Regions from separate parts of the Enterobacter cancerogenus genome, predicted to be linked through region 2. Evidence: predicted binding sites of a transcription regulator. Region 2 holds the regulator's gene; each other region holds the start of a gene.
The links. Region 2 encodes Fur, which represses iron uptake genes when iron is present. Its sites were predicted from a motif close to ATAATAATGAGAACNACTATCAA; they were not measured.
Positions count from the first base shown of each region.

Region 1 (10,475 bases), 390 kb from region 2:
GGGGCATAAATTCGGCACGGGCGGTTCAGCTTGCCGTCGGCCACTTTGCCGGTCACCTGCTCGTACAGCGGTTCGCCCATGCCGTGCAGGCACTGGAACTCGTACTGTCCCGGATAGTAGTTCTGCCCGGCCAGGCTGTAGATTGCCGCCAGCGTGTGGGCGTTGTGGGTGGCGAACTGCGGGTAGATCAGGTTCGGCACGCCGAGCAGTTTTTTCGCACAGGCGAGGTAAGAGACGTCGGTGTAAACCTTGCGGGTGTAGACCGGATAACCTTCCAGGCCTTCCATCTGCGCGCGTTTGATTTCGCTGTCCCAGTAGGCGCCTTTCACCAGACGGATCATCAGGCGGCGACGGCTGCGGGAGGCGAGATCAATCAGATAGTCAATGACGAACGGGCAGCGTTTCTGGTAGGCCTGGATCACAAAGCCAATCCCGTTCCAGCCCGCCAGCTCTGGTTCAAAGCACAGTTTTTCCAGCAGATCGAGGGAGATCTCCAGACGGTCGGCCTCTTCGGCGTCGATGTTAATCCCGATGTCGTACTGACGCGCCAGCAGGGTCAGGGATTTCAGGCGCGGATACAGCTCTTCCATCACCCGGTCATACTGCGCGCGGCTGTAGCGCGGGTGCAGGGCAGAAAGCTTGATGGAGATGCCCGGCCCTTCATAAATGCCGCGCCCGTTGGAGGCTTTACCGATGGCGTGGATCGCCTGCTGGTAAGAGACCATGTACGCCTGTGCGTCGGCGGCGGTCAGCGCCGCTTCGCCCAGCATGTCGTACGAGTAGCGGAAGCCTTTGTCCTCGAGCTTGCGGGCATTTGCCAGCGCTTCGGCAATGGTTTCCCCGGTGACGAACTGCTCGCCCATCAGGCGCATCGCCATGTCCACGCCTTTACGGATCAGCGGCTCGCCGCTCTTGCCAATGATGCGGTTCAGCGAGCGGGAAAGATTCGCTTCGTTATGGGTTGACACCAGTCTGCCGGTAAACAGCAGCCCCCAGGTGGCGGCGTTAACGAACAGCGACGGGCTGCGGCCAATGTGTGACTGCCAGTTGCCGTTGCTGATTTTGTCGCGGATCAGCGCATCGCGGGTGGCTTTGTCCGGAATACGCAGCAGCGCTTCCGCCAGGCACATCAGCGCCACGCCTTCCTGAGAGGAGAGGGAAAACTCCTGCAACAGGCCTTGCACCATCCCGGCGCGGCCGGTGGCATTTTTTTGATTACGCAGCTTGTCGGCCAACTGGTACGCCAGGCTGTGCGCCTGAGCGGCAATGTCCTGCGGCAGGCGGGCCTGCTCCAGCAGCATCGGCACGGCGTCGGTTTCGGCCCGACGGTAAGCGCCGGTAATGGCTGCGCGGCTGACGGATTGCGGCAGGATCTGCTCGGCGAACTCCAGGAACGGCTGATGGGTCTCTTCGACAACAGCGGCGGTTTCTTCGCTTTCGTTCGCTGCGCCGGCGAGCAGGGCAGGCAGCTCGGGCAGCCCTTCGTCGCTCTCCAGCCTTTCGAGATAATTATAGATCGCCTGCTTGATTAGCCAGTGCGGCGTCCGGTCAATGCGGGTCGCCGCGGTTTTAATCCGTTCGCGGGTAGCGTCATCCAGCTTAACCCCCATGGTGGTCATCCCCATGCCAAAACTCCTGTTGTTCTGTAAGCGTGTTCAATCGTTAGCGTGAAATATCCACCATGTTGCAACTTTGTGCAACCGTGTTAAATGTGACCTGTGCTGCAAGCTGGCAAATGGCTTAATTGTTAATGACTGGTTAGCTAAAAAATGACGAAGGCGAGGTCGCCTGTGGCGCGGTTTCATGCGGAACTTAACAGTTTTGAAAGGTGCAACCCGTAAAAGCGTGAGCGAGTGCAACCTATAGGAAAGACGTATCAAACCTGGGATGTATTTGATGTAAATGCCGTGTTAAATCGTTTGTGTGCGAGCACTGCTTCCGGCAGGATACGCGCGGCCAACAGAAATACAGACACTCATTACCCCGTTCCGGTAATGACATAACAAGGCAACCCGGACGGTTGTCGCTCGACAATTTGGAGAATTTGAATGGCAATTAGCACACCGATGCTGGTGACATTTCTCGTTTATATCCTCGGCATGATCCTGATAGGGTTTTTGGCATGGCGTTCAACGAAAAACTTTGACGACTATATTCTGGGCGGCCGCAGCTTAGGCCCGATGGTGACCGCGCTCTCTGCGGGTGCCTCCGATATGAGCGGCTGGCTGCTGATGGGGCTGCCGGGCGCGATTTTCATTTCCGGGATTTCAGAAAGCTGGATCGCCATCGGCCTGACCGTCGGCGCATGGATCAACTGGAAGCTGGTGGCGGGCCGCCTGCGCGTCCACACCGAAGCCAACAATAACGCCCTGACGCTGCCGGACTACTTCACCGGCCGCTTCGAAGACAACAGCCGCATCCTGCGTATTATCTCTGCGGTGGTGATCCTGCTGTTCTTCACCATCTACTGCGCCTCCGGCATCGTAGCCGGTGCACGTCTGTTCGAAAGCACCTTCGGCATGAGCTATGAAACCGCGCTGTGGGCCGGTGCCGCCGCAACCATCATCTATACCTTCGTGGGCGGGTTCCTGGCGGTAAGCTGGACGGATACCGTGCAGGCCAGCCTGATGATCTTCGCCCTGATCCTGACGCCGGTGATTGTGATTTTCACCGTCGGCGGTTTTGGCGAATCGCTGGAAGTGATCAAGCAGAAGAGCATCGAAAACGTCGATATGCTGAAGGGGCTTAACTTCGTGGCCATCGTCTCCCTGATGGGCTGGGGTCTGGGCTACTTTGGTCAGCCGCATATCCTGGCGCGCTTTATGGCGGCGGATTCTCACCACACCATCGTCCATGCACGTCGCATCAGTATGACGTGGATGATCCTCTGTCTGGCTGGCGCATGTGCGGTCGGCTTCTTCGGGATTGCGTACTTCAACAACAACCCGGCGCAGGCAGGGGCGGTGAACCAGAACGCCGAGCGTGTGTTCATTGAACTGGCGCAGATCCTCTTTAACCCGTGGATTGCCGGTATCCTGCTATCTGCGATTCTGGCGGCGGTGATGTCGACCCTGAGCTGCCAGCTGCTGGTCTGCTCCAGCGCAATCACGAAGACCTCTACAAGGCGTTCCTGCGTAAAGGGGCGAGCCAGAAAGAGCTGGTGTGGGTAGGGCGTTTCATGGTGCTGGTGGTGGCGCTGGTCTCCATCGCGCTAGCGGCAAACCCGGAAAACCGCGTGCTGGGGCTGGTAAGTTACGCATGGGCAGGCTTCGGCGCGGCCTTTGGTCCGGTGGTGCTCTTCTCGGTACTGTGGTCGCGCATGACCCGCAACGGCGCGCTGGCGGGGATGATTATCGGTGCGGTCACCGTCATCGTCTGGAAACAGTTCGCGTGGCTGGGCCTGTACGAAATCATTCCGGGCTTCATCTTCGGCAGCATCGGCATTGTGGTGTTCAGTCTGCTTGGCAAGGCACCGTCTGCTGCGATGCAAAAACGCTTCGCTGAAGCGGACGCGCATTACCACTCTGCACCACCGTCTAAGCTGCAGGCAGAATAATTTTTCCACGTCACACCGTAGGCCGGGTAAGCGCTAGCGCCACCCGGCTTTTTTCTTGCAAATTTTCCAGAGTTACGGTGATATCGCTGCACTTATAACGATGAGGATAGCGAACAATGACAATTAAAACAGGGTTGATGGTGGCGGCATTACTGATGCTGGCAGGCTGTAACGCGCCCGCGCAACGCACAGCCGTGGAGACCTGCAAAGCAGATAACCAGATGCAGCAGACCACGCTCTATTTCGGCTTAAACCGTCCTGCTGGCGCGCAGATCACCGGCAACGAGTGGCAGCAGTTTGTCGATCAGGACGTGACGCCACGTTTTCGCGACGGCTTAACGGTGTTTGACGCGCGCGGTCAGTGGCTGGGTAACGACGGAAAAGTGGCGCGGGAGCCGAGTAAAGCGCTGATGCTAATCCATGCTCACGATGCGCAGAGCGAAAAGAATATCGAAGCGTTGCGCGGGATCTATAAATCTCGCTTCGCGCAGGAGTCGGTGATGCGGGTCGATCAGCCGGTGTGCGTGCAGTTTTAATAAAACCAGGCCCGGTGGCAGCTACGCCTTACCGGGCCTACAAATCCCGTAGGCCCGTGCAAGCGAAGCGCCACCCGGCAAAGCCTCTTACAATACCAGCCCCGCAAAACTCGCCGACAGCAGGCTCACCAGCGTTGCGCCATACACCAGACGCAGACCGAAGCGCGAGACCACGTTGCCCTGACGCTCGTTAAGGCCTTTAATCGCTCCGGCGACAATGCCGATAGACGCAAAGTTAGCGAACGACACCAGGAAGACGGATAAAATGCCCAGCCCGCGCGGTGACATCTGATGGGCAATTTTTTGCAGCTCAATCATCGCCACAAACTCGTTCGCCACCAGTTTGGTTGCCATAATGCTGCCGGCGTGCAAGGCATCGTGGAGCGGGATCCCAATAAGCCACGCCAGCGGATAGAAGACGTAGCCCAGGATCTGCTGGAAGCTCATACCAAATACGCTGGAGAAGAGGGCGTTGACCGCGCTAATCAGCGCAATAAAGCCAATCAGCATCGCCAGAATAATCATCGCTACTTTAAACCCGGCCAGAATATATTCGCCGAGCATTTCAAAGAAGCTTTGCGATTCATGCATTTTTTCCAGCTTAATCTCTGATTCCGCTTCCGGGCGCGCCGGGTTGATAATCGAGAGAATAATAAAGGTGCTGAACATATTGAGAATAAGCGCCGCAACGACAAATTTGGCGTCGAGCATGGTCATATAGGCGCCGACAATCGACAGGGAAACGGTCGACATGGCGGTGGCAGCCATCGTAAACAGACGGCGCGAGGAGAGATCGCCCAGGACGCCTTTGTAAGCAATGAAGTTTTCCGACTGGCCGAGGATCAGCGAGCTTACCGCGTTAAACGATTCCAGCTTGCCCATGCCGTTCAGCTTTGACAGCAGCGTGCCGATTACGCGAATAAAAATCGGCAGAATACGCCAGTGCTGGAGAATACCAATCAGCGCCGAAATAAATATAATCGGGCACAGTACGCCGAGGAAAATAAACGCCAGCCCTTTTTCACCCATCCCCCCGAAGACAAAATTCGTCCCTTCGGCCGCGAATTTCAGCAGGGATTCAAAGAATCCCGAGACGTAACGAATAATAAACAGGCCGCTTTGCGCGTGCAGGAAAAAAAAGGCCAGCGCAATTTCAATAACGATCAACTGTAAGACAAAGCGAATACGAATTTGGCGGCGATCGAAACTCACCAGCCAGGCAAGGGCGAGGATTATGACCAGCGCCAGCAGGAAATGGATAATGTTATACATAGTGTGGTTACGGTTGGTTTTTGAGGCGGACATTTAGCCACAGTGCCGATTAACCGTAAATGGGCATTTTCGTTATAACTTATAAACTTAATTATAACTACGCTAACTATTACCCGGCGATCCGTTTACATCTCGTCATCAAAACGCCCCATATTTCGCTTGTTTTTCTTTCCGCCGTAATGATAATCACTATCAAAAGAATTTACCTTTCTTTGCATCAGTTGACCGCGATAAACATTTAAGGTGTCGGCATGTTTGTTCCATTTCTCATTATGTTACGTGAAGGCCTTGAAGCGGCCCTGATTGTCAGCCTTATCGCCAGTTATCTGAAGCGAACCCAGCGCGGACGCTGGATTGGCGTGATGTGGGTGGGCGTTTTTCTGGCGGCCGCGCTCTGTCTGGGGTTGGGCATTCTTATCAACGAAACTACCGGCGAATTCCCGCAGCGGGAACAGGAGCTGTTTGAAGGGCTGGTCGCAGTGATTGCGGTGGTGATCCTCACCTGGATGGTGTTCTGGATGCGCAAAGTGTCGCGCAACGTGAAGGTGCAGCTGGAGCAGGCGGTGGACAACGCACTGCAAAAAGGCAATCACCACGGCTGGGCGCTGATCGCGATGGTCTTTTTCGCCGTCGCGCGCGAGGGTCTGGAATCGGTTTTCTTCCTGCTGGCGGCATTCCAGCAGGATGTCGGCATCTGGCCGCCGCTGGGTGCCATGCTCGGGCTGGCAACCGCCGTCGTGCTCGGCTTTCTGCTCTACTGGGGCGGCATCCGCCTTAACCTGGGCGCGTTTTTCAAATGGACCAGCCTGTTTATTCTGCTGGTCGCGGCCGGGCTGGCGGCGGGGGCGATCCGCGCCTTCCATGAAGCCGGGCTGTGGAATCACTTCCAGGACGTGGCGTTTAACCTCAGCGGCATTCTCTCCACCCATTCTCTGACCGGAACGTTACTGGAAGGCATTTTTGGCTACCAGGAAACGCCAAGCATCAGCGAAGTGGCGGTGTACTTCCTCTACCTTATTCCGGCGCTGGTGCTGTTCTTTATGCCTTCGCGCCCCAGCACTCAGCCGTCGCAAATCGCGCCGTGAAGTGCATTATTTAGTTACAACATACTTTTAAATGGGAAAGGTCATGGCAATTCAATTTCGTCGTAGTGCGTTACAGGTTGGTATGGCGGCGCTCTTTGCGTCTGCATTATCCGCGCAGGCCGCTGATATTCCGCAGGTGAAAGTCACCGTGAATGATAAGCAGTGTGAACCGATGACCATCACGGTTAACAGCGGTAAAACCCAGTTTATTATTCAAAACCACAGTCAAAAGGCGCTGGAGTGGGAGATCCTCAAAGGCGTGATGGTGGTGGAAGAGCGCGAAAATATCGCGCCGGGCTTCACCCAGAAGATGACCGCTAACCTGCAACCGGGTGAATATGACATGACCTGCGGTCTGTTGACGAACCCGAAAGGGAAACTGATCGTTAAGGGCGAAGCCACTGCTGACGCGGCCAAAGGGGATGCCCTGCTGAGTCTGGGTGAGGCCATCACCGCGTATAAAGCGTATGTCATGAAAGAGACTGCGGATCTGGTTGCCGGGACAAAAGCCTTTATCGACGCGGTGAAAGCAGGAGATATCGAAAAAGCGAAATCCCTGTATGCCCCAACCCGCCAGCACTATGAGCGTATCGAACCGATTGCCGAGCTGTTCTCCGACCTCGACGGCAGTATCGATGCCCGCGAAGATGACTACGAGCAGAAAGCAGCCGATCCTAAATTCACCGGCTTCCACCGCCTTGAAAAAGCTCTGTTCGGCGACAACTCCACCAAAGGGATGGAGAAATATGCGGAGCAGTTGAACAGCGACGTGCTGGACCTGCAAAAACGCATCAGCGAGCTGGCGTTCCCACCGTCAAAAGTGGTGGGCGGTGCAGCAGGCCTGATTGAAGAAGTGGCGGCGAGCAAAATCAGCGGTGAAGAAGATCGCTACAGCCACACCGACCTGTGGGATTTCCAGGCGAACGTTGACGGCGCGCAGAAGATTGTTGATTTGCTGCGTCCTCAGCTGCAGAAAGAGAACGGCGAACTGCTGGCGAAAGTCGATGCTAATTTCAGGAAAGTCGACGCTATTCTGGCGAAGTACCGCACCAAAGACGGATTTGAAACCTACGACAAACTGACCGACGCTGACCGTAACGCGCTGAAAGGCCCTGTGACCACCCTGGCGGAAGATCTGGCTCAACTGCGCGGCGTGCTGGGTCTGGACTAAGTAGAATGAACAAGCAAGACGAGTATGACGTCGCACAACCGTCGCGACGTCGGTTACTGAAAGGGGTAGGGGCGCTCGGCGGCGCGCTTGCCCTGGCGGGAGGGTGTCCGGTGGCACATGCGGCAAAACCGCAGAGTGCCCCCGGCACGCTGTCACCGGATGCCCGCATGGAGACCCAGCCTTTTTACGGCGTGCACCAGTCGGGCATTTTGACCCCGCAGCAGGCCTCCATGATGCTGGTGGCTTTCGATTCACTGGCAAGTGACAAAGCCGACCTGGAGCGTTTGTTCCGCCTGCTGACGGCACGTATCGCGTTTCTCACCGCGGGTGGGCCAGCCCCGGACACGCCAAATCCGCGCCTGCCGCCGATGGACTCCGGTATTCTGGGGCCGTTTATCGCCCCTGATAATCTGACAATCACCGTATCGCTGGGTGAATCGCTGTTTGATGCACGTTACGGGCTGACCAAACAAAAGCCCATTTCGCTGCAAAAGATGACGCGTTTTCCCAACGACTCCCTCGACGCGGCCCTCTGTCATGGCGATCTGCTGCTGCAGATCTGCGCCAATACGCAGGACACGGTGATCCACGCCCTGCGGGACATTATTAAGCACACGCCGGACCTGCTGAGCGTGCGCTGGAAGCGGGAAGGGTTTATCTCTGACCACGCTGCCCGCAGTAAAGGAAAAGAGACGCCGGTCAACCTGCTGGGCTTTAAGGATGGCACGGCCAACCCGGACAGCAGCGATGCCACGCTGATGAACGAGGTGGTCTGGGTGACCGCCAACCAGGGGGAACCGGCATGGGCTGTGGGCGGCAGCTATCAGGCGGTGCGGATCATTCAGTTCCACGTCGAGTTCTGGGATCGCACGCCGCTTAAAGAACAGCAGACGATCTTCGGTCGCGATAAGCAAAGCGGCGCGCCGCTCGGCATGAAGAACGAGCATGACGTGCCCGACTATGCCCGCGACCCGCAAGGGGACGTGATTGCGCTGGATAGCCATATCCGGCTCGCCAATCCGCGCACGCCAGAAACACAGTCCAGCCTGATGATGCGCCGTGGCTACAGTTACTCCCTGGGCGTGACAAATGCCGGCCAGCTCGATATGGGGCTGCTGTTTGTCTGCTACCAGCACGACCTTGAGAAAGGCTTCCTGACCGTGCAGAAGCGGCTCAACGGCGAAGCGCTGGAGGAGTACATTAAACCTATCGGCGGTGGCTATTTCTTTGCTCTGCCTGGACCGCGCACGCCAGATGCCTATCTCGGTCAGGGGCTGATCGAAGCCTGATAATCGTCCCTGCGATTGTTCGCAGGGACATTATTTTTCGCGATGACTATCTTGTTGTTATTTTTCTGTAATATTTCTATATGAGACTGAATCCACTGCAGGTACAGTCTTAAAAGTTGCATTATGGTAAAATAAATGTTGCATTTATGATAATCCCTGATGTACTTAAGATAAGACAGCGGTAGTTCCCGGCAGTGAAACTGATTCACTATGGAGATCGCGAATGGTAGCGTCCTGTACTGGACAAGGTAAACGTAACACCCGCAGCACCCGGCGCGGAGGCTCTGACTCCGGCAGCGATCTTTTCACTACAGATTTATCCCCCTCAACGCAACACCCTCTTACTACCGACGTGCAAAATGGTGCGCGTAGCCGTTTTGTGTCGTCATCCGGCAAAGCAAGCAATGGCTTACAAGGAAGCCAACCCTCTGATGTTTGTGCGCATAATCGTGCCGACGCTGGCGCGTGTGATGAATACCAACAACTCAAGGTGCTATCCATGGGAAGACAAAAAGCAGTGATCAAAGCTCGTCGCGAAGCAAAACGTGTGCTGAGACGGGATTCACGTAGTCATAAACAGCGTGAAGAAGAGTCGGTCACCTCGCTTGTGCAGATGAGTGGCGTAGAAGCAATTGGCATGGCGCGGGACTGCCGTGATACTTCCCCAATTGTGGCGCGGAATGAAGCTCAGGCGCACTACCTGAATGCTATCGAGAGTAAACAGCTCATCTTTGCAACCGGTGAAGCCGGATGCGGGAAAACCTGGATTAGCGCGGCCAAAGCGGCAGAGGCGCTGATCCATAAGGACGTGGACAGAATTATTGTCACCCGTCCGGTACTGCAGGCTGATGAAGATCTCGGTTTCTTACCCGGAGATATCTCAGAGAAGTTTGCTCCCTACTTCAGGCCCGTCTATGACGTGCTGGTGAAGCGACTGGGCGCATCCTTTATGCAGTACTGCCTGCGGCCAGAGATTGGCAAGGTGGAAATCGCGCCGTTCGCCTATATGCGCGGACGTACATTTGAAAATGCGGTCGTGATCCTTGACGAGGCTCAGAACGTGACCGCTGCGCAAATGAAGATGTTTTTAACGCGCCTCGGGGAGAACGTGACGGTCATCGTCAATGGCGATATCACCCAGTGCGACCTGCCGTCGGGCGTCAAGTCCGGCCTGAGTGACGCCATGGCTCGTTTTGAAGAAGACGAGATGATTGGGGTGGTACGCTTTACCAAAGATGACTGCGTGCGTTCGGCGCTGTGCCAGCGAACGCTGCAGGCGTACTACTGAGTGACGTGTTGTGTTCAAGGCCCGGGGAACCGGGCTTTGTTTTTTTGTGCAGTTTGTTGCGCCGGGTGGCGCTGCGCTTACCCGGCCTACGGGGCCGGTGCGGTTTTACCAAAGGTTAGGACGTTTTCCCTCTCCCTTGGGGAGAGGGTTAGGGTGAGGGGCCCAGACCGCACAAGGGTGAAGTGCAACATGCAAAAAAAAGCCCGCATTTTCATGCGAGCTCTTTCTTAAATATGGCGGTGAGGGGGGGATTGACTCGCTGCGCTCGCCCGTTGTCG
Region 1 is NZ_CP077290.1:886,747-897,221, reverse strand. Features, by position in the region: gene putA (trifunctional transcriptional regulator/proline dehydrogenase/L-glutamate gamma-semialdehyde dehydrogenase) at 1-1,625, opposite strand, end outside; partial or broken gene putP (sodium/proline symporter PutP) at 2,049-3,556, shown strand; gene I6L58_RS04240 (DUF3574 domain-containing protein) at 3,673-4,092, shown strand; gene I6L58_RS04235 (NupC/NupG family nucleoside CNT transporter) at 4,180-5,364, opposite strand; gene efeU (iron uptake transporter permease EfeU) at 5,616-6,449, shown strand; gene efeO (iron uptake system protein EfeO) at 6,493-7,620, shown strand; gene efeB (iron uptake transporter deferrochelatase/peroxidase subunit) at 7,626-8,909, shown strand; gene phoH (phosphate starvation-inducible protein PhoH) at 9,409-10,197, shown strand.
Region 1: efeU (iron uptake transporter permease EfeU) is a predicted target of Fur. The motif match lies at 5,538-5,560, and genes of this name have one in related genera.

Region 2 (10,475 bases):
CATCGTACTGGTTCACGGCCTGTTTGGTAGCCTGGATAACCTGGGCATACTGGCGCGCGATCTGGTTGCCGATCATGACATTTTGCAGGTCGATATGCGTAATCATGGCCTTTCCGGGCGTTCGCCTGACATGACTTATGCGGCGATGGCGCAGGATTTGCTGGATACGCTGGATGCCCATCAACTTGAGAAGGTCACTTTAGTCGGGCATTCCATGGGTGGCAAAGCGGTGATGGCGCTGACGGCGCTGGCACCGGAACGTATTGCTGGTCTGGTGGTGGTTGACGTGGCCCCCGTGGATTACGACGTACGTCGCCACGACGAGATTTTCGCGGCGATCAATGCGGTCACGGAGTCTGGCGTGTCTACCCGTCAGCAGGCCGCAGCCGTCATGCGTGAACACCTCGATGAGGAAGGCGTGGTGCAGTTCCTGCTTAAATCCTTTGTCGACGGTCAGTGGCGTTTTAACGTCCCGGTACTTTGGGATCAGTATACTCACATTGTCGGCTGGCAGCCGGTTCCCGCCTGGCAGCACCCTGCCCTCTTTATTACCGGCGGCAATTCACCCTACGTGACCGAGGCGTACCGCGACGCACTGCTGGCGCAGTTCCCACAGGCTCGCGCGCACGTCATCGCCGGGGCGGGCCACTGGGTTCATGCAGAAAAACCGGAGGCGGTCCTGCGCGCTATCCGCCGCTATCTTACTGATACGGCGAATTGATTAAAAAGAGAGCGACTGGAAGACAGAGGGCTTCCAGTCGTTGGCGTGTCGTTTTCGGTGATGTATGATGGCGCGCTTATCGCCCGGGCATTAACAGGGCGGCTTGTTTTCCCCCGAAGTCTCTGAATCATGGCCAAAGAACAAACGGACCGTACGACACTAGACCTGTTCGCGAATGAGCGTCGCCCGGGACGACCCAAGACGAATCCGCTTTCGCGTGATGAACAGCTGCGTATCAATAAACGCAACCAGCTTAAACGCGATAAAAATCGTGGGCTTAAGCGTGTCGAACTGAAGCTCAACGCTGACGCTGTCGATGCGCTAAACGAGCTGGCCTCCGCCCGTGATATCAGCCGCAGCGAGTTGATTGAAGAGATGCTGCTCGCTCAGCTCAACGCGTTACGCAGCAAGGCATAAGTCTGAAAAACCCCCGTATTTCCCTTTTCATGTAGCACAGAGTGCAGTCCTGCGCGATAGCTGTTTCCGCAGGGTTGCCAGTTCTGCTATTATTGCCCTTATCCGTGGACAAATTGCGCCACCATACCATTAAGTTTCAAGAGGTTATTTTACTCATGGCAATCATCGGCATTTTCTTCGGCAGTGATACCGGCAATACCGAAAACATCGCAAAAAACATTCAAAAACAGCTCGGTAAAGACGTTGCCGATGTACATGACATCGCCAAAAGCAGCAAAGAAGACCTCGAAGGTTATGACATCCTGCTGCTGGGTATACCGACCTGGTACTATGGCGAAGCGCAGTGCGACTGGGACGATTTCTTCCCGACGCTCGAAGAAGTGGACTTCAACGGCAAGCTGGTTGCCCTGTTTGGCTGCGGCGACCAGGAAGACTACGCGGAATACTTCTGTGATGCGCTGGGCACCATCCGCGACATCATTGAGCCACGCGGCGCGGCGATTGTCGGCCACTGGCCAACGGCGGGCTACCACTTTGAAGCGTCCAAAGGCCTGGCAGACGACGATCACTTCGTGGGTCTGGCTATCGACGAAGATCGCCAGCCAGAACTGACCGCTGAGCGTGTCGAAAAATGGGTGAAGCAGGTCCGTGAAGAACTGAACCTCGACGACATTCTTAACGCCTGATTTTCCTGCGGCGCAACTGCGGTTGCGCCCGCATGCCAGGTAAAACCGATTAAATTAATTGCTACAAACTTTTAACTTTTTCGCTCAGACCTGTACAATATCCCCCTGATAAAAAGTGGGCTCCATCGAACAAGTTTGTTGGTGATACCACGTTTTTATAAGCATACTTTGCCTGAGACTTGCAGTTTTCATTTAGCCATGGCAGTTCTATAATGAGACGCATTATCCCAGGTGCATTTTCTGTCACTTCTTCTTTTGAAGTGAAACGTTTAGCAACAGGACAGATTCCGCATGACCGACAACAATACCGCATTAAAGAAGGCTGGCCTGAAAGTAACGCTTCCTCGGTTAAAAATCCTTGAAGTGCTTCAGGGGCCAGACAATCACCATGTCAGTGCGGAAGACCTTTACAAGCGTCTTATCGACATGGGCGAAGAAATTGGGCTGGCAACCGTTTATCGTGTGCTGAACCAGTTTGATGACGCGGGCATTGTTACCCGTCATAATTTCGAAGGCGGTAAATCTGTTTTCGAGCTGACCCAGCAACACCACCACGATCATCTGATCTGCCTCGACTGCGGCAAGGTCATTGAGTTCAGCGATGATTCTATTGAATCACGCCAGCGTGAAATTGCCGCGCGCCACGGTATCCGTCTGACTAACCACAGCCTGTACCTGTATGGACACTGTGCGGAAGGCGATTGCCGCGAAGATGAGCACGCGCACGACGCGAAATAAGCAAACTTTCATACTCTGAGCCAGCCGCAAGGTTGGCTTTTTTTTGCCTTAAAAAGCCCGGTGGCGCTGCGCTTACCGGGCCTACGGGCGATGACACCTCTGTAGGTTCGGTAAGCGCAGCGCCACCGGGCGTCAAACAGCGCTATTGGTTATTATTACGAATTTCCTGCCAGATCTTATCGCAACGCTTCTCGACTTCCTGATCGTTACCGGTTTGACGCGCCTGAATACAGGCCTGGTAATCCATCACGCGGACATTCTCCTGCGTCGCGAACTGCTCATGCGCTTTCTCTTTCTTCAGCACATTCAGCACGCTCTGGCAGGCTTCAACTTTCTCCGGCGAGCCTTGCGCGGTATTGATACAGGCGCTGTAGGCCTCTTTCAGACGCGAATCTTCTTTCGGGGCCTGAGGCTGCGCACAGGCCACCAGCCCTGTTGCCAGCATCGCGACCATGACTACTTTTCTTTTCATCTGCCGTCTCCGTTTCGGCGGGCCACGCCCGCCGGGGTTTCATCAGAAAATAGTGAATGGCGCGATGACCATGAATTTCACGTCACGTTCATCCTGGAAGATGTTGCCGTAACCGCCCGCATAGCTTGGGATATCGGAGTGGTTGTCATACTGCGTGAAGTGCAGTTTGAACATGGTGCCCTTGGCACGCCCGTCCTGCAGGGTGTAGCTCGCATCCAGACTGTAGGAGGACTCTTTCAGGCGGTAATTAGGATCGTAGTACGCATCCGGGGTTGCCATATCAGCAGGCTTCGCGTCCCACGCGTAAGCATAAGAAGCACCGACCGCCCAGCCTGGCAGATTCCAGTTTTTCAGGTCATACATTGCACCGAAGAAGACGGCTTTTTCACCGTCGGCGTTGAAGTCAGAGCGGTTATCCCACCAGATATCCAGACGACCGTTTGATGATGCATAAGTTGGGGTCATACGCTGCAGGAAGTAACCCTGCTGCCCTTCCGCCTTCACCCACGTCCCTTCCAGACGCAGGTCAACCTGGCCCACCTTGTAACCGAAGGTCAGCGCCTGCAGCCATGCGGTACCGTCGTAGATATCGTTAACGGTGCCGTTGCTGGCTTTATCACGCGTGCCATAGAACTGATAGCTGGTGCTCAGCGGGCTGCCCACAACGTCGAATTTGTAGCTGGCTTTCGCGAAATACTGATCGATATAGCCTTCAGCCTGTCCGAAGGCGGCTTCCAGTACCAGGTCGTTTTTGAAGTCATACTTCGCACCCAGGGAGTGGAGGTAGTCCACTTTAGTGGTTTTATCGTTCTGGTAGAACTTATCCATCTCAATGTGCCACGGCGCTTTGTATTCGTTGGTCCACATATAGGAGAAGCTCAGCGCCCCGGCATCGCCGTAGTCAAAATTGGCCCCCGCTTCTGCGCCCTGATAGGTACCCGGCATGAAGCTCCAGTGTGGGGCTAACAGCGTCTGTCCGGTTGGCTGAATATAACCTGCGCGCGCCCATACCGGGCCGTATTTGAATTTCGCCGCAGCCTTATAGAGGCTTATGCCGCTCTTATCCCCGGACCAGTCTTCGTCATAGGCTTTATTGCTGGAGGAGAATGCGATTTCGTTCGGGTGACCGCTGTCGCCGTTTTCCGCCATTTCAATTGCGGTAAACGCCGCAATATCCAGGCCAAACATATCCGCGGCATAACCCGACTGGAAGTCCAGGTTGGCGTTCCAGGTGGAGTGAGAAAGGTTGGTTTTGTATTTGTCTTCAGTGACGTCTTTACGGTCACGCTCACGCTGCCAGTAATAAATTCCGCCCGTGAGGGTTGAATCATCAATGAAACCTTCTGCTTTAGCCTCTGGCGCAATCACCAGGCCCGACATTGCTGTCACACCGGCAATAGCCAGCGCCAGCGCACTACGTTTGCCACTGAACGTACGCATAGATTATTCCTCTTTGACGAATTAAAAACGCCTGAACGGCGAAAAATATAAAAGACCTAATGGTCAGGGGTAGTTAGAAATACCCTCGAATTAACTACCGTCTTTAGGTTATTTTTCGCGACGCGAATTATCAATGCTTTTTCGTGGGCAAAACTCAGGATTATGACGAAGTGCACATAATTAGTAGTGCTTTGTAACATTTACGCCGAAGCGAGTAATGGCGGGGGGAAGCGCGATTTTTCAATGGCTAAGGGTTAAAAAACCTGTCTGTTAATTCCTCTTTACTGTTTTAGGGTATATACAAACTTTATTAAAAAAAATAAGTAGCACCGCATTGACCAGTTATTTTGACTTCCCTTATTAAAAGCGTTCTTTAATGGCATGATCATTAAATAAAAAAACGCCGCAATTAGCGGCGTTTGTTTCTCATTGACCAGTGCAGCGATATTATTCGCCGATTTTGGCCCAGGTATCGCGCAGACCGACAGTACGGTTAAATACCGGTTTTTCCGCAGTGCTGTAGCGGCTGTCCAGGCAGAAGTAACCCTCACGTTCAAACTGGAACGCTTTGCTGGTTTGTGCGGCTTTCAGCGACGGTTCGGCAAAGCCCTGCTTGATCACCAGTGATTCCGGGTTAATCGTTGACAGGAAGTCTTCCGCAGCGCCTGGGTTAGGCACGCTGAACAGACGGTCATACAGGCGGAACTCAACCGGCAGCGCGTGCGATGCGCTCACCCAGTGGATAACGCCCTTCACTTTACGGCCATCCGCCGGGTCTTTACTCAGCGTTTCGGCATCGTAAGAGCAGAAGATGGTGGTGATGTTGCCTTCCGCGTCTTTTTCAACGCGCTCGGCTTTAATCACGTACGCATTACGCAGACGGACTTCTTTGCCCAGCACCAGACGCTTGTACTGCTTGTTGGCTTCTTCGCGGAAATCCGCGCGATCGATCCAAATCTCACCGCTAAACGGCACATCACGTGTGCCCATTTCAGGCTTGCTCGGATGGTTCGGCATCGTCACCATCTCGCTCTCGCCCTGCGGGTAGTTTTCGATAACCAGTTTAACCGGGTCGATCACCGCCATCGCGCGCGGAGCGTTTTCGTTCAGATCTTCACGGATGCAGGATTCCAGAGAGGCAATCTCAATGGTGTTGTCCTGTTTGGTCACACCAATACGTTTGCAGAACTCGCGGATAGAGGCAGAGGTGTAACCCCGGCGGCGCAGACCAGAGATGGTCGGCATACGCGGGTCATCCCAGCCTTCTACATGCTTGTCGGTTACCAGCAGGTTCAGCTTACGCTTGGACATCACCGTGTATTCCAGATTCAGACGAGAGAACTCGTACTGACGCGGGTGCACAGGGATGGTGATGTTATCCAGCACCCAGTCGTACAGACGACGGTTGTCCTGGAACTCGAGAGTACACAGGGAGTGCGTAATGCCTTCCAGCGCATCGCTGATGCAGTGGGTGAAGTCGTACATCGGGTAGATGCACCACTTGTTCCCGGTCTGGTGGTGTTCCGCGAACTTAATGCGGTACAGCACCGGGTCGCGCATGACGATGAATGGCGAGGCCATATCGATTTTGGCACGCAGACAGGCCTTGCCTTCTTCGAAGCCACCGGCACGCATTTTTTCAAACAGCGCCAGGTTCTCTTCTACGCTGCGGTCGCGGTACGGGCTGTTTTTACCCGGTGCGGTGAGCGAGCCGCGGTATTCACGGATTTCGTCAGCAGAGAGCTCATCCACATATGCCAGACCTTTATTGATCAGCTCAACCGCATAGGCGAACAGCTGATCAAAATAGTTAGAGGAGTAGCAGATATCGCCCGACCAGTTGAAGCCCAGCCATTGCACGTCGTTCTTGATGGACTCAACGTATTCGATGTCTTCTTTTGCAGGGTTAGTGTCATCGAAACGCAGGTTGCACTGTCCCTGGTAGTCTTGTGCGATACCAAAGTTCAGGCAGATAGATTTCGCGTGGCCGATGTGCAGGTAGCCGTTTGGCTCCGGCGGGAAACGCGTATGAACCGTGGTGTGCTTACCACTGGCCAGATCTTCATCAATGATCTGACGAATAAAGTTACTCGGGCGGGCTTCTGCCTCACTCATCGTGGATTCCTCAAAGCATAAACAACGTATAACGGCATATGATCTTATAAGCCGGACGTAGTGACAACCTTTAAAACGTCTATTCAGAATAAAATAATGGGGACAATAACCGCAAAAAAAAGCGGCGGAGGTTATCCCCCCGCCGCTTAAGGCATGACTCTACTCAGGAGCGATTACTTGCCTTTAATCTCATACAGTGGGGTTTGGCCCGCAACGACCTGACCTTTCGCCTGAATGACCAGGCCGCTGAAGTCGTCGATGTTGCTGCAAACCACCGGGCTAATCATCGAGCGCGCATTGGCGTTCAGGTAGTCCAGATCCATTTCCAGAATCGGTTGGCCTGCGACCACTTCAGCCCCCTCTTCCACCAGGCGAGTAAAGCCCTGGCCGTTCAGCGCCACGGTATCGATACCCATGTGGACAACGATCTCCGCGCCGTTTTCGGTCTCAAGACAGAACGCGTGGTTGGTGTTGAAGATTTTCACGATAGTACCAGCTGCCGGAGACACCACGGTTTTTTCCGTTGGTTTAACAGCGACACCGTCACCGACCGCTTTGCTGGCGAACGCTTCGTCTGGCACCTGCTCAATCGCTACCACTTCACCGGTCACCGGAGAGACCAGGGCAGCGATGGTTACCGCATTTGGCACAGCCTGCGGTTTCACCACCGGAGCGTCAGCCACTGGCGCGCTATCCGTTGAGGCGGCAGCTACCGGCCCACGGGCAACCACTTTTTTCATTTCATCGCCGATAGATTCGGCTTTCGCACCCACGATAACCTGGATGGTTTGTTTGTTCAGTTTCACCACACCAGACGCACCCAGGCGTTTGCACATTGCATCGCTGACGCGCGCGGAGTCGGCCACGGTCAGGCGCAGACGGGTAATACAGGCATCAATGGCTTTCAGGTTATCGGTACCACCCACAGCGGCAACGTAGTTGGTTGCCAGCTGGGTTAAACCTTCTTCGGTATTGCTGTTTGCTTCACTGGTCACAACGTCGTCTTTGGTATCTTCGCGGCCCGGCGTCTTCAGGTTAAACATACGAATAACCGCGCTGAACAGAACGAAGTAGATAACGAAGAAGATCAGGCCCATCACCACCAGCATCCAGACGTTGCTGCTTGCCGCCGGCAGGTTGTACATCAACACATAGTCGATGGCGCCTGCTGAGAAGGAGAAGCCAGCGTGGATACCCAGAAGGGTGGCAACGAACAGGCTGATACCGGTCAGGATAGCGTGCATGAGATACAGCAGCGGAGCCAGGAACATGAACAGGAATTCCAGTGGCTCGGTTACGCCGGTCAGGAAGGCCGTAATCGCAACGGACAACAGCATACCGCCAACCATTGGGCGACGCGCTTTCGGCGCAGCCAGGTACATTGCCAGCGCAGCACCAGGCAGACCAAACATCATGATAGGGAAGAAGCCAGACATGAACATGCCCGCGGTGCCGTCGCCTGCGTAGAAGCGGTTGATATCACCGTGGAATACCGCGCCAGCGGCGTTAGTGAATTCACCAATCTGGAACCAGGCGATAGTGTTCAGTACCTGATGCAGACCCGTTGGGATCAGCAGACGGTTGATGAAACCGAAGATACCCGCACCCAGTGCGCCCGCAGAAACGATCCACTCGCCACCCGCATGGATAGCGTGTTGAACTGGTGGCCATACGTAGCCGAAAATGGCGGCGAGGATCAGACAGAAGAAGCCCGTCGCAATCGGTACAAAACGTTTACCGCCAAAGAAGCTCAGGAAGTCAGGCAGCTTGATACCAGCCCAGCGGTTATAGACGGCACCACCGACCAGACCGGTAATGATACCCGCCAGGACACCCATGTTGATTTCAGGGTTGATGGTTACCATCGCTTTGGTGAGGATGAAGTAACCTACAGCCCCTGCCAGTGCCGCAGCACCAGCACTATCTTTTGACCAGCTTGACGCCACACCGATGGCGAAAATCAGCGCCAGGTTGTCAAAAATTGCGCCGCCAGCCTGGGCAATAAACGGCACGTTAAGAAGATCGGGTTGCCCGAATCGCAGCAGCAGCGCTGCAACCGGTAGCACGGCGATAGGGAGCTGCAAAGCCCTACCGAGGCGCTGGAAAAAACCTAAAATATTCATCCTATTCCCCCTACGAGACCCTTTGTGAAGACTCGCACGTAAACTATGTTTTTATTGTGTCGACAACGATAGATACCGTTGATGATTCACTGGCATGGTGAGTGTGTGAAAAATTAATTCGTATCGCAAATTAAACACCTATTTTTTGTGATTTTTGTCACCAAATATCGTTAACCACCCTCCCTTTCACTGGCTAACAGCGAAAACTTATTTTATCATTCAAAAAATCAAGACGGATTGATCCGGCCTGAAGTTTCCAGGTTACGCTTAGTTCAGGCTCCCTAATCATCCGCCCACTTTATTACTTTAACTTTAGAGGTGAACAATGAGACTGATTCCCCTGGCAACAGCTGAACAGGTCGGTAAATGGGCTGCACGTCATATCGTTAACCGCATTAACGCGTTCAAACCAACGGCAGATCGTCCTTTCGTTCTGGGCCTGCCTACCGGCGGCACCCCGCTGACGGCATACAAAGCGCTGGTTGAAATGCACAAAGCGGGCCAGGTTAGCTTCAAGCATGTTGTAACCTTTAATATGGACGAATATGTGGGCCTGCCGAAGGAGCATCCGGAAAGCTACCACAGCTTCATGCACCGTAACTTCTTTGACCACGTTGATATTCCAGCTGAAAACATTAATCTGCTGAATGGTAACGCGCCCGATATTGACGCAGAATGCCGCCAGTACGAAGAAAAAATCCGCTCTTACGGCAAAATTCACCTGTTTATGGGCGGCGTGGGTAACGATGGTCACATCGCGTTTAACGAGCCAGCCTCTTCTCTGGCTTCCCGTACTCGTATTAAAACCCTGACCCATGACACCCGCGTGGCAAACTCTCGCTTCTTTGATGGCGACGTTAACCAGGTACCAAAATTCGCCCTGACCGTGGGCGTAGGTACCCTGCTGGATGCCGAGGAGGTCATGATTCTGGTGCTGGGCGGCGTGAAAGCGCAGGCGCTCCAGGCAGCCGTTGAAGGCAACGTTAACCATATGTGGACCATCAGCTGCCTGCAGCTGCACCCGAAATCAGTGATCGTGTGTGACGAACCGTCCACGATGGAACTGAAGGTCAAAACGCTGAAATACTTCAACGAGCTAGAAGCAGAAAACATTAAAGGTCTGTAATTTTATCACCGCCCCGTTACGCAGGGGCGGTCGTTTTTTTAAACCGGGGGTCGATATGTACGCTTTAACCCACGGTCGGATTTATACCGGCCATGAAATTCTGGATGACCATGCGATTGTGATCGCTAATGGCCTGATTGAACGTGTTTGTCCGCTGGCTGAGTTGCCGCCGGAGATAGAACAGCGCTCACTCAACGGAGCAATAATCTCCCCCGGTTTCATTGATGTACAGCTCAACGGCTGCGGCGGCGTGCAGTTTAACGACACGCCAGAGGCCGTTACGGTCGAGACGCTGGAAATCATGCAGAAAGCCAACGAGAAATCGGGCTGTACCAGCTATCTGCCTACGCTGATTACCAGCAGCGATGACCTGATGAAGCAGGGTATCCGCGTGATGCGCGACTACCTGGCGAAACACCCTAACCAGGCGCTGGGTCTGCACCTGGAAGGGCCATGGCTGAACATGGTCAAGAAAGGCACGCACAACCCGGATTATGTCCGCAAGCCGGATGCCGAACTGGTTGACTACATGTGCGCGAACGCCGATGTGATCACCAAAGTGACGCTGGCGCCTGAAATGACCGGTACTGAGGTCATCAGCAAACTGGCCGCCGCCGGGATTGTGGTGTCCGCAGGT
Region 2 is NZ_CP077290.1:1,276,601-1,287,075, forward strand. Features, by position in the region: gene ybfF (esterase) at 1-721, shown strand, start outside; gene ybfE (LexA regulated protein) at 851-1,138, shown strand; gene fldA (flavodoxin FldA) at 1,294-1,824, shown strand; gene fur (ferric iron uptake transcriptional regulator) at 2,116-2,562, shown strand; gene chiQ (ChiQ/YbfN family lipoprotein) at 2,705-3,034, opposite strand; gene chiP (chitoporin ChiP) at 3,077-4,474, opposite strand; gene glnS (glutamine--tRNA ligase) at 4,922-6,589, opposite strand; gene nagE (PTS N-acetyl glucosamine transporter subunit IIABC) at 6,763-8,712, opposite strand; gene nagB (glucosamine-6-phosphate deaminase) at 9,038-9,838, shown strand; gene nagA (N-acetylglucosamine-6-phosphate deacetylase) at 9,894-10,475, shown strand, end outside.

Region 3 (10,475 bases), 2.2 Mb from region 2:
CCGCGTTGTTAGTCGTTTCAGATGGAGCTTATATGTCACTCAGTCGGCGTCAATTTATTCAGGCTTCGGGGATCGCCCTTTGTGCGGGTGCGATGCCGCTGACAGCCAGCGCCGCGGGGCAGCAGCAGCCGTTGCCCATTCCGCCGTTGATCGAATCCCGTCGCGGGCAGCCGCTTTTCCTGACGTTACAGCGCAGCCACTGGTCCTTTACCCAGGGGACGCGCGCCTCCATCTGGGGTATTAACGGGCGCTACCTCGGGCCAACCATCCGCGTGTGGAACGGCGATGACGTTAAGCTGATTTACAGTAACCGCACGCCTGAGAATGTCGCGATGACCGTCAGCGGCCTGCAGGTGCCTGGCCCGCTGGTTGGCGGCGCGGCGCGCATGATGTCGCCAAACGCCGACTGGGCGCCGGTATTGCCGATCCGCCAGAGCGCGGCGACCCTGTGGTATCACGCCAACACCCCAAACCGCACTGCGCAGCAGGTCTATAATGGCCTCGCGGGCATGTGGCTGATTGAAGATGAGATCAGCAAATCACTGCCGATCCCGAACCACTACGGCGTGGATGATTTCCCGGTCATTATTCAGGACAAACGTCTGGATAACTTTGGCACGCCGGAATACAGCGAGCCGGGTAGCGGCGGTTTTGTCGGCGACACGCTGCTGGTTAACGGTGCGCAAAGTCCGTATGTCGAAGTGTCTCGCGGCTGGGTGCGCCTGCGTCTGCTTAACGCCTCCAACTCCCGACGCTATCTGCTGCAGATGAGCGATGGCCGCGTCCTGCACGTGATTTCAGGCGATCAGGGCTTCCTGCCCGCGCCGGTTTCCGTTAAGCAGCTGGCGCTGGCACCGGGCGAACGCCGTGAAATTCTGGTCGACATGACCAACGGCGATGAAGTCTCTTTAACCTGCGGCGAAGCGGCCAGCATTGTCGACCGTATCCGCGGATTCTTTGAACCGTCGAGCATTCTGGTTTCTACCCTGGTGCTGACCCTGCGTCCAACCGGCCTGCTGCCGCTGGTGACCGACAGCCTGCCGATGCGCCTGCTGCCGCAGGAGATCATGACCGGGCCCGCGGTCCGCAGCCGCGACATCAGCCTGGGCGACGATCCGGGCATTAATGGCGCGCTGTGGGACGTAAACCGCATCGATATTACCGCTCAGCAGGGCACCTGGGAGCGCTGGACGGTGCGGTCAGATATGCCCCAGTCGTTCCATATTGAGGGCGTGAGCTTCCTGATCCGCAACGTCAACGGCGCGATGCCGTTCCCGGAAGATCGCGGCTGGAAAGATACCGTCTGGGTGGACGGGCAGGTAGAGCTGCTGGTCTACTACGGTCAACCTTCGTGGCCGCACTTCCCGTTCCTCTATCACAGCCAGACGCTGGAGATGATGGACAGGGGATCCGTGGGGCAGCTGCTGGTGAATCCGGCACCGTAAATTGCTTTTCTCCCTCTCCCTGTGGGAGAGGGGGGTGAGGGCAACGGCCCGCACAATACCCCTTCATTTCCCCCGGTAAACCAGCGTATAATCCCGCTCCTTTTGTCTATTTTTTCTTCGGAAGCATTATGAGCGCAATTTCCCTGATCCAGCCGGATCGTGACCTCTTCTCCTGGCCGCAGTACTGGGCTGCCTGCTTTGGGCCAGCGCCGTTCCTGCCAATGTCCCGCGAAGAGATGGATCTGCTGGGCTGGGATAGCTGCGATATCATTCTGGTGACGGGCGATGCCTACGTTGACCACCCCAGCTTCGGCATGGCGATCTGCGGACGTATGCTGGAAGCGCAGGGCTTTCGCGTCGGGATCATCTCCCAGCCTGACTGGAACAGCAAAGACGACTTTATGCGTCTGGGGAAACCGAACCTGTTCTTCGGCGTGACCGCGGGTAACATGGACTCGATGATCAACCGCTACACCGCCGATCGCAAGCTGCGCCATGACGATGCTTACACCCCGGATAACGTGGCGGGGAAACGCCCGGATCGCGCCACGCTGGTCTATACCCAACGCTGCAAAGAAGCCTGGAAAGATGTCCCGGTGATCCTGGGCGGTATCGAAGCCAGCCTGCGCCGCACCGCGCACTATGACTACTGGTCCGATACCGTGCGTCGCTCGGTACTGGTCGATTCCAAAGCCGACATGCTGATCTTCGGCAACGGCGAGCGTCCGCTGGTGGAAGTGGCACACCGTCTTGCGCAGGGCGAGCCGGTAGGCAACATCCGCGACGTGCGCAATACCGCGATTATGGTGAAAGAGGCGCTGCCGGGCTGGAGCGGGGTGGATTCCCGCATCATTGATATGCCAGGCAAAATCGACCCTATCCCGCACCCGTACGGCGACGACCTGCCGTGTGCGGATAACAAACCGGTCGCCCCGAAAAAAGCCGAAGCGAAAGCCGTGGTGGTTCAGCCGCCGCGCCCGAAGCCGTGGGAAAAAACCTACGTCCTGCTGCCGTCCTTTGAAAAAGTCAAAGCCGATAAAGTGCTCTACGCCCATGCGTCGCGTATTTTGCACCATGAAACCAACCCCGGCTGCGCCCGCGCGCTGATGCAGAAGCACGGCGAGCGTTATATCTGGATCAACCCACCGGCGATCCCGCTTTCCACCGAAGAGATGGACAGCGTCTTTGCGCTGCCGTACAAGCGCGTACCGCATCCGGCGTACGGCAGCAGCCGTATTCCGGCGTATGAGATGATCCGCTTCTCGATCAACATCATGCGCGGCTGCTTTGGCGGTTGCTCCTTCTGCTCCATTACCGAGCACGAGGGCCGCATTATTCAGAGTCGCTCTGAAGATTCCATCGTCAACGAGATCGAAGCCATTCGCGACACGGTGCCGGGTTTTACCGGGGTGATATCCGATCTCGGCGGCCCGACCGCCAACATGTACATGCTGCGCTGTAAATCGCCGCGCGCGGAGCAGACCTGCCGCCGTTTATCCTGTGTCTATCCGAGCATTTGCGAGCATATGGACACCAACCACGAGCCGACGATCAATCTATATCGCCGTGCGCGTGATCTGAAAGGCATCAAGAAGATCCTGATCGCCTCCGGGGTGCGTTACGACATTGCGGTGGAAGATCCGCGCTACATCAAAGAGCTGGCGACGCACCATGTCGGCGGTTATCTGAAGATTGCCCCGGAGCACACCGAAGAAGGCCCGCTGTCCAAGATGATGAAGCCGGGCATGGGCAGCTACGATCGTTTTAAAGAGCTGTTTGATACCTACTCGAAGCAGGCGGGCAAAGAGCAGTATCTGATCCCGTACTTCATTTCCGCGCACCCCGGCACGCGCGATGAAGATATGGTCAACCTGGCGCTGTGGCTGAAACAGCGTCGCTTCCGACTCGATCAGGTGCAGAACTTCTATCCGTCGCCGCTCGCCAACTCGACGACCATGTATTACACCGGCAAGAACCCGCTGAGTAAGATTGGCTACAAGAGTGAAGACGTGGTGGTGCCGAAAGGGGATAAACAGCGTCGTCTGCATAAAGCGCTGCTGCGTTACCACGATCCGGCTAACTGGCCGCTGATCCGCCAGGCGCTGGAAGAGATGGGTAAAAAACACCTGATTGGCTCACGCCGCGACTGCCTGGTCCCTGCGCCAACGCTCGATGAAATGCGGGAAGCACGCCGCCAGAATCGCCATACGCGCCCGGCCCTCACGAAACATACGCCGATTGTGCATCAGCGTTCGAACGGTGGGGCAACGGGGGCGAAAAAAACGGGAAAACGTAAGATCGGATAACGGTGATGCCCTCACCCCGGCCCTCTCCCACAGGGAGAGGGTGTAAAATGTACCCTCTCCCTGTGGGAGAGGGTTAGGGTGAGGGAAAATTACCCCCCAAACTGATCCGGATCCGGCCCCAAACGCTTGCCCTGATCCAGCTTCGCAATCTCACCCAGCTCATCTTTATCCAGGCGGAAATCCCAGACGTCGAAGTTCTCAGCGATGCGCGAAGGCGTGACCGATTTCGGGATCACCACTAGGCCGCAGTCCAGATGCCAGCGAATCACAATCTGCGCCGGGGTTTTGCCATATTTATCCGCCAGCGTACGAATGATCTTCTGATCGAATACGCCTTCACCGCCCTGTGCCAGCGGGCTCCAGGATTCGGTCTGGATCTTGTGCGTGGCGTTCCAGGAATGCAGCTGACGTTGCTGCATCAGCGGGTGCAGCTCAATCTGGTTGATGACCGGCGCGACGCCCGTCTCGTCAATCAGACGCTGCAGGTGGTGCACCTGGAAGTTACACACCCCAATGCTTTTCACCAGCCCAGCCTGCTGGAGCTCAATCATGCCTTTCCAGGCATCCACGTAATGATCGATAGCCGGAACCGGCCAGTGCATCAGATACAGATCGACAAAATCGAGCTGCAGCTTGTCCAGGCTCTCCTGCAGGGCTTCGCGCGGGCGTTTTTGGTCGTCGTTCCACAGCTTGGTAGTGATGAAAAGGTCGTCGCGGGGCATGCCTGCGCTGGCGAGCGCCTTGCCCACGCCGTCCTCATTTTTGTACGCGGCAGCGGTATCAATCGACCGGTAGCCGACTTCCAGTGCTTTATGAATGGCGGACACGACCTCGTCGTTACCGGCTTTCCATACGCCGAGCCCCAACTGGGGCATTACGTTGCCGTCCTGAAGCTTGATCACGGTTTGGTTTGCCATTTTTCCTCCTCCATTTGCTCATCGTCGAAGGGAGCCTCCGACGATGTTGGTGTGCATTAAGTCTGGACGAAATGTCAAAAAACGAAAGGTGGGACAACAAAAACGCTTAGCGTGCCGCTTCGTAAATACGACGGCTTACGTCCAGGGTGATGTCGCCGTGCTCGCCCAGTTGCGTCATGCCGTGCGCCTCGAGTTTTGCCAGCAGGGCAGGGATGGAGCTGCCGTCCAGGCCATAGCCGGAAAGACGCGTTGGCACGCCCAGGCTTTCAAAGAAGTTGCGGGTCGCTTCGATAGCGGCATCGATACGCGCATCGTCAGAACCTTCGGTGATGTTCCACACGCGCTCGGCGTACTGCAGCAGTTTGGCGCGTTTGGTGTCACGTTTTTCATTCCACAGCGCAGGCAGAACCACCGCCAGGGTTTGTGCGTGATCCAGACCGTGCATCGCCGTCAGCTCGTGGCCGAGCATATGGGTTGCCCAGTCCTGCGGCACGCCGGCACCGATCAGGCCATTCAGCGCCTGAGTTGCCGCCCACATCACGTTGGCGCGCACGTCGTAGTTTTCCGGCTCCTGCAGCGCTTTCGGGCCATCTTCAACCAGGGTCAGCAGAATGCCTTCTGCGAAGCGGTCCTGAATTTTGGCATCCACCGGATAGGTAACGTACTGCTCAACGGTGTGAACAAACGCATCCACCACGCCGTTGGCGACCTGACGTGCAGGCAGGGTGTAGGTGTAAACCGGGTCCAGAATGGCAAATACCGGCTGAACGTGTTCGTTCATAAAGGCCTGCTTATCACCCGTGGTTTTACGGGAGATCACCGCACCTTTGTTCGATTCCGAACCGGTGGCGGGCAGGGTCAGCACGGAGCCCATTGGGATCGCGCTTTTCACGTCGCTGCCGCGGGTTTCCAGAATATGCCACGGATCGATGCCGTCCGCGTAGTGGGCCGCTGCGGCGATGAATTTGGTGCCGTCCAGAACAGAACCGCCGCCCACGGCCAGCAGGAAGGTGATCTTCTCATCTTTCGCGATTTTCACCGCGTTCATCAGCGTTTCGTAAGACGGGTTTGGCTCGATGCCGCCGAACTCACGCACGTCCAGACCGTCCAGCGCGCTGTAAACCTGATCCAGCACGCCGGTTTTTTTCACGCTGCCGCCACCGTAGGTGATCAGCACGCGGGCGTCAGCGGGGATCTGCTCGCGCAGTTCGGCGATGGCACCTTTACCAAACAGGATGCGGGTGGGGGTATGTAGATTAAAGTTATTCATTGCTCTTTCCCTCTGGTGGGTGAAAAACCGCGGTGGCGCAAATGGCGACCTGATGCTGCACATTGTGGCTATCTGGCGCTATCCTCTCAATGCACATTTCTGCCGATGTCTTGCCCATTTCTACAGAGTACTGGAGAAAGTGAATGAAATTGCGCACACTGCATGGGTCGGAAACCGCCTCTGGAGTAAGAAAAAATGAACCGCGATGACATCTGTTTACAGCTTACTTCGCAAATCAAACAGTTGATAGATAAGCAAAATTCCCTGAGTGCGCTGCTGCCGGATATCCGCCTGCTCTACGGGACGCAGCCGGGTACGCGCACGCCGGTGATGTACCAGCCGGGCATCGTTTTTCTCTTTTCCGGCCATAAAATTGGCTATATCAATGAGCGCGTGTTTCGTTACGACACCAATGAATATCTGCTCCTGACGGTGCCTTTACCCTTTGAATGTGAAACGTTCGCGACGGAGGCGGTTCCGCTGGCGGGGATCCGCGTGAATGTTGATATTCTGCAACTGCAGGAGCTGCTGATGGACATTGGGGAAGATGAGCTGTTCCAGCCGTCGATGGCGGCCAGCGGCATCAACTCCGCGACGCTGTCGGATGAAATCCTCTGCGCCGTTGAACGCCTGCTGGACGTCATGGAAAGACCGCTGGATGCCCGTATCCTCGGCAAGCAGATTATCCGCGAGATCCTCTACCACGTTCTGTTAGGGCCGGGGGGCGGGGCGCTACTGGCGCTGGTGAGCCGTCAGACGCACTTCAGCCTGATCAGCCGCGTGTTGAAACGCATTGAAAGCCAGTATACGGAAAACCTCAGCGTGGACCAGCTGGCGGCAGAGGCGAACATGAGCGTGTCGGCGTTCCACCATAATTTTAAGTCGGTCACCAGCACCTCGCCGCTGCAGTATCTTAAAACCTACCGGCTGCACAAGGCGCGCATGCTGATGATCCACGACGGCATGAAGGCCAGCGCGGCGGCTATGCGCGTTGGGTATGAAAGTGCATCGCAGTTTAGTCGGGAATTTAAGCGCTATTTCGGCGTGACGCCGGGGGAAGATGCGACGCGCATCAGAACAATGCAGGGCGCTTAGGTTTTCCCCCTCTCCCCTGTGGGGAGAGGGTCAGGGTGAGGGGATCACGCGCTGCAATATTTCTTCTTAATCACCACCGCAATCGTCCCTACCAGCCCGGCAACCAGCAGGACAATCGGCAGCACCATCAGGAAGGTCATCACCTGATCTTCATGACGTTTTACAAACGGGATCATATTCAGCGCATAGCCCAGGGATGTCACCACGCCAACCCACAGCAGGGCGCTCAGCCAGTTGAAAAACTGGAAGCGGCGGTTCGACAGCCCGGAAATGCCGGCCATTGTTGGCAGCAGGGTGCGAACAAAAGCGAGGAAGCGCCCGGCCAGCAGCGCCAGCAGGCCATGACGATCAAACATGCAGGTCGCACGCTGATGATATTTGTGCGGCAACTGCGCCAGCCAGCCCTTCACGACGCGGGTATTCCCGAGCCAGCGGCCCTGCAAATAGCTCAACCAGCAGCCAAGGCTGGCGGCGGAAGTGAGGATTATCATCGTGGGTGCGAAGTCCATCACGCCCTTGCCGATTAACGCCCCTGCAAGCAGTAGCAGGCTGTCACCGGGCAGAAACGAGGCTGGCAGTAATCCATTTTCCAGAAACAGGGTCGCAAACATCACGAAATAGACAATTCCCACAACGTGCGGGTCCGCCAGCGCGGCAAAATCGTGTTGCCAGAGCGCAGCGATAATATCTTGAATAACAGCCATGGACTTTCCTGTGGAACAGCAGATATAACGCTATTGTACTCCCTAATTGGCCCGTTGGGATTGATCGCAGGCGCAACTCATGCAGACTTTTCCGGTTGCGCCGTGAATAAAAATGTCCAGGGAGTACACTTTCAGCCTGCACTCTACACGATGCGCGCAAACCCTGCTGCTAAATCGGCAATTAAATCGTCAACATTTTCTAAACCAATATGCAGTCGGATCAGGGTGCCGCTGAAGTCCACTTCTCCGCCCGGGCGTAGCGCCGCGATCTGCTCCGGCTGGTTAGGCAGGATCAGCGATTCAAACCCGCCCCAGGAGTAGGCCATGCTGAACAGGGTAAAATGATCCAGATAGCTTGCCAGCTCGTCATTGTTCAGCCGTTTTTTAAGCACGAATGAGAACAGCCCGCTGCTGCCCGTAAAGTCACGTTTCCAGAACTCATGGCCTTTACTGCCGGGAAGCGCCGGATGGTTAACCCGCTCAACCTGCGGATGCTGCGCCAGCCACTCGGCCACCCTGAGGCTGCTTTCATGGTGTTGACGCAGGCGCACGCCCAGCGTGCGCAGGCCGCGGCTGGTCATGTAGGCCGTATCAGCATCCACCATCTGGCCCATCAGGTAGGCATTCTCACGCAGTTGATCCCAGCAGCGGGCGTTAGATACCGCGGTGCCAATCATGCCGTCAGAGTGGCCAATCAGGTATTTGGTCGCGGCCTGAATGGAGATATCGATACCGAATTCCAGCGCGTTAAACAGCACGCCCGCCGCCCAGGTGTTGTCGATAATGATGATTGCCTCAGGCGCTTTGCTGCGCACCGCCTTAACGATGGCCGGGACGTCATGTACTTCCATGGTGATCGACCCCGGTGATTCCAGGAACACAATGCGCGTGTTCGGCTGAATAAGGTCGGCAATGCCTTCGCCCGCTAGCGGGTCGAACCAGCCGGTGGTGACGCCGAGCCTGCTGAGGATTTTGGTGCAGAAATCCTGGCTCGGTTCGTACGCCGTGTTGGTCATCAGGATATGGTCACCCTGTTCCACGAACGCCAGAATAGTGTTGGCAACGGCCGCTGCGCCACAGGGGAACAGCGCGCAGCCCGCCCCGCCTTCCAGCTCGCACATCGCTTCCTGCAACGAAAAATGGGTAAGGGTGCCCCGACGCCCGTAGAACAGCCCGCCAGTGGCGCGGTTACGCGTGGCGATCTTTTTGTCCTCAACGGTATCAAACACTAGAGAGGAGGCCCGTTGGATCACGCTGTTGACCGCGCCCTGGGTGTATTTTTTGCTGCGTCCGGCCTGCACCAGCGTGGTATCAAGCTGCTTCTTCGTCATCCTGGATAGCCCTGTTTTTATACGTCTGGACGTCCAGACTACCATGAAAGTAAAAAAGTGCACTTCTGCGATGGTGGAATAAGGCGAAAATTTTCTAAAATTGCGGCTCTGAAAATTTTTCCTGCGTAAGCGCAAGGAAAGTGAGTGAAATTTACGGCACTATGTAAATACTAATGAGAACTACTATCAATTCGACGTTGTTTTGATATTATTATGCTCAGAATTTGTGATTTGCGTCCTGGAGATACAGAGTGGGTAATAATTTGATGCAGACGGATCTCTCCGTTTGGGGCATGTATCATCATGCCGACATCGTGGTTAAGATTGTGATGATCGGCCTGATCCTGGCGTCCGTTGTCACCTGGGCTATTTTCTTCAGCAAGAGCGTTGAGCTTATTTCGCAGAAGCGTCGTCTTAAGCGCGAACAGCAGCAGTTGGCTGAAGCCCGCTCTCTGGATCAGGCATCCGACCTGACCTCATCCTTCCACGCGAAAAGCCTGACCTCCCTTTTAGTGAATGAAGCGCAGAACGAGCTGGAACTCTCCGCAGGCAGTGAAGATAACGAAGGCATCAAAGAGCGTACCGGCTTCCGTCTGGAACGTCGTGTTGCTGCTGTGGGCCGTCATATGGGCCGCGGTAACGGTTATCTGGCGACAATCGGTGCGATCTCTCCGTTTGTCGGCCTGTTCGGTACCGTCTGGGGCATCATGAACAGCTTTATCGGTATTGCCCAAACGCAGACTACCAACCTGGCGGTTGTTGCGCCGGGTATCGCAGAAGCGCTGCTGGCGACGGCTATCGGCCTGGTGGCAGCAATTCCTGCGGTCGTTATCTACAACATCTTCGCGCGTATGATTGGCAGCTATAAAGCCACGCTGGGTGACGTTGCGGCGCAGGTTCTGCTGCTGCAAAGCCGTGACCTGGACCTCAACGCCAGCGCCGTTAAACCGGTACATGCGGCGTCCAAACTGCGCTTAGGTTGATACTATGGCAATGCGTCTTAACGAAAATCTGGACGATAACGGCGAAATGCATGAAATCAACGTCACGCCGTTTATCGACGTGATGCTGGTGCTGCTGATTATCTTCATGGTGGCTGCGCCGCTGGCGACGGTTGACGTGAAGGTGAACCTGCCGGCCTCGTCCAGCCAGCCGCAGCCGCGTCCGGAAAAGCCAATCTACCTGTCGGTTAAGGCCGATAAATCCATGTTCCTGGGCAACGACCCGGTAACGGATTCGTCAGTCATTCCGGCGCTGGACCAGCTCACCGGCGGCAAGAAAGACACCACCGTGTTCTTCCGCGCGGATAAAACCGTTGATTACGAAACCATGATGAAGGTAATGGACACGCTGCATCAGGCGGGTTACCTGAAGATTGGTCTGGTGGGTGAAGAGAAAACGGCGGCG
Region 3 is NZ_CP077290.1:3,452,506-3,462,980, forward strand. Features, by position in the region: gene ftsP (cell division protein FtsP) at 33-1,445, shown strand; gene I6L58_RS16340 (YgiQ family radical SAM protein) at 1,574-3,751, shown strand; gene dkgA (2,5-didehydrogluconate reductase DkgA) at 3,841-4,668, opposite strand; gene yqhD (alcohol dehydrogenase) at 4,775-5,938, opposite strand; gene I6L58_RS16355 (AraC family transcriptional regulator) at 6,134-7,033, shown strand; gene yghB (DedA family general envelope maintenance protein YghB) at 7,078-7,737, opposite strand; gene metC (cystathionine beta-lyase) at 7,881-9,068, opposite strand; gene exbB (tol-pal system-associated acyl-CoA thioesterase) at 9,320-10,051, shown strand; gene exbD (TonB system transport protein ExbD) at 10,056-10,475, shown strand, end outside.
Region 3: exbB (tol-pal system-associated acyl-CoA thioesterase) is a predicted target of Fur. The motif match lies at 9,236-9,258, and genes of this name have one in related genera.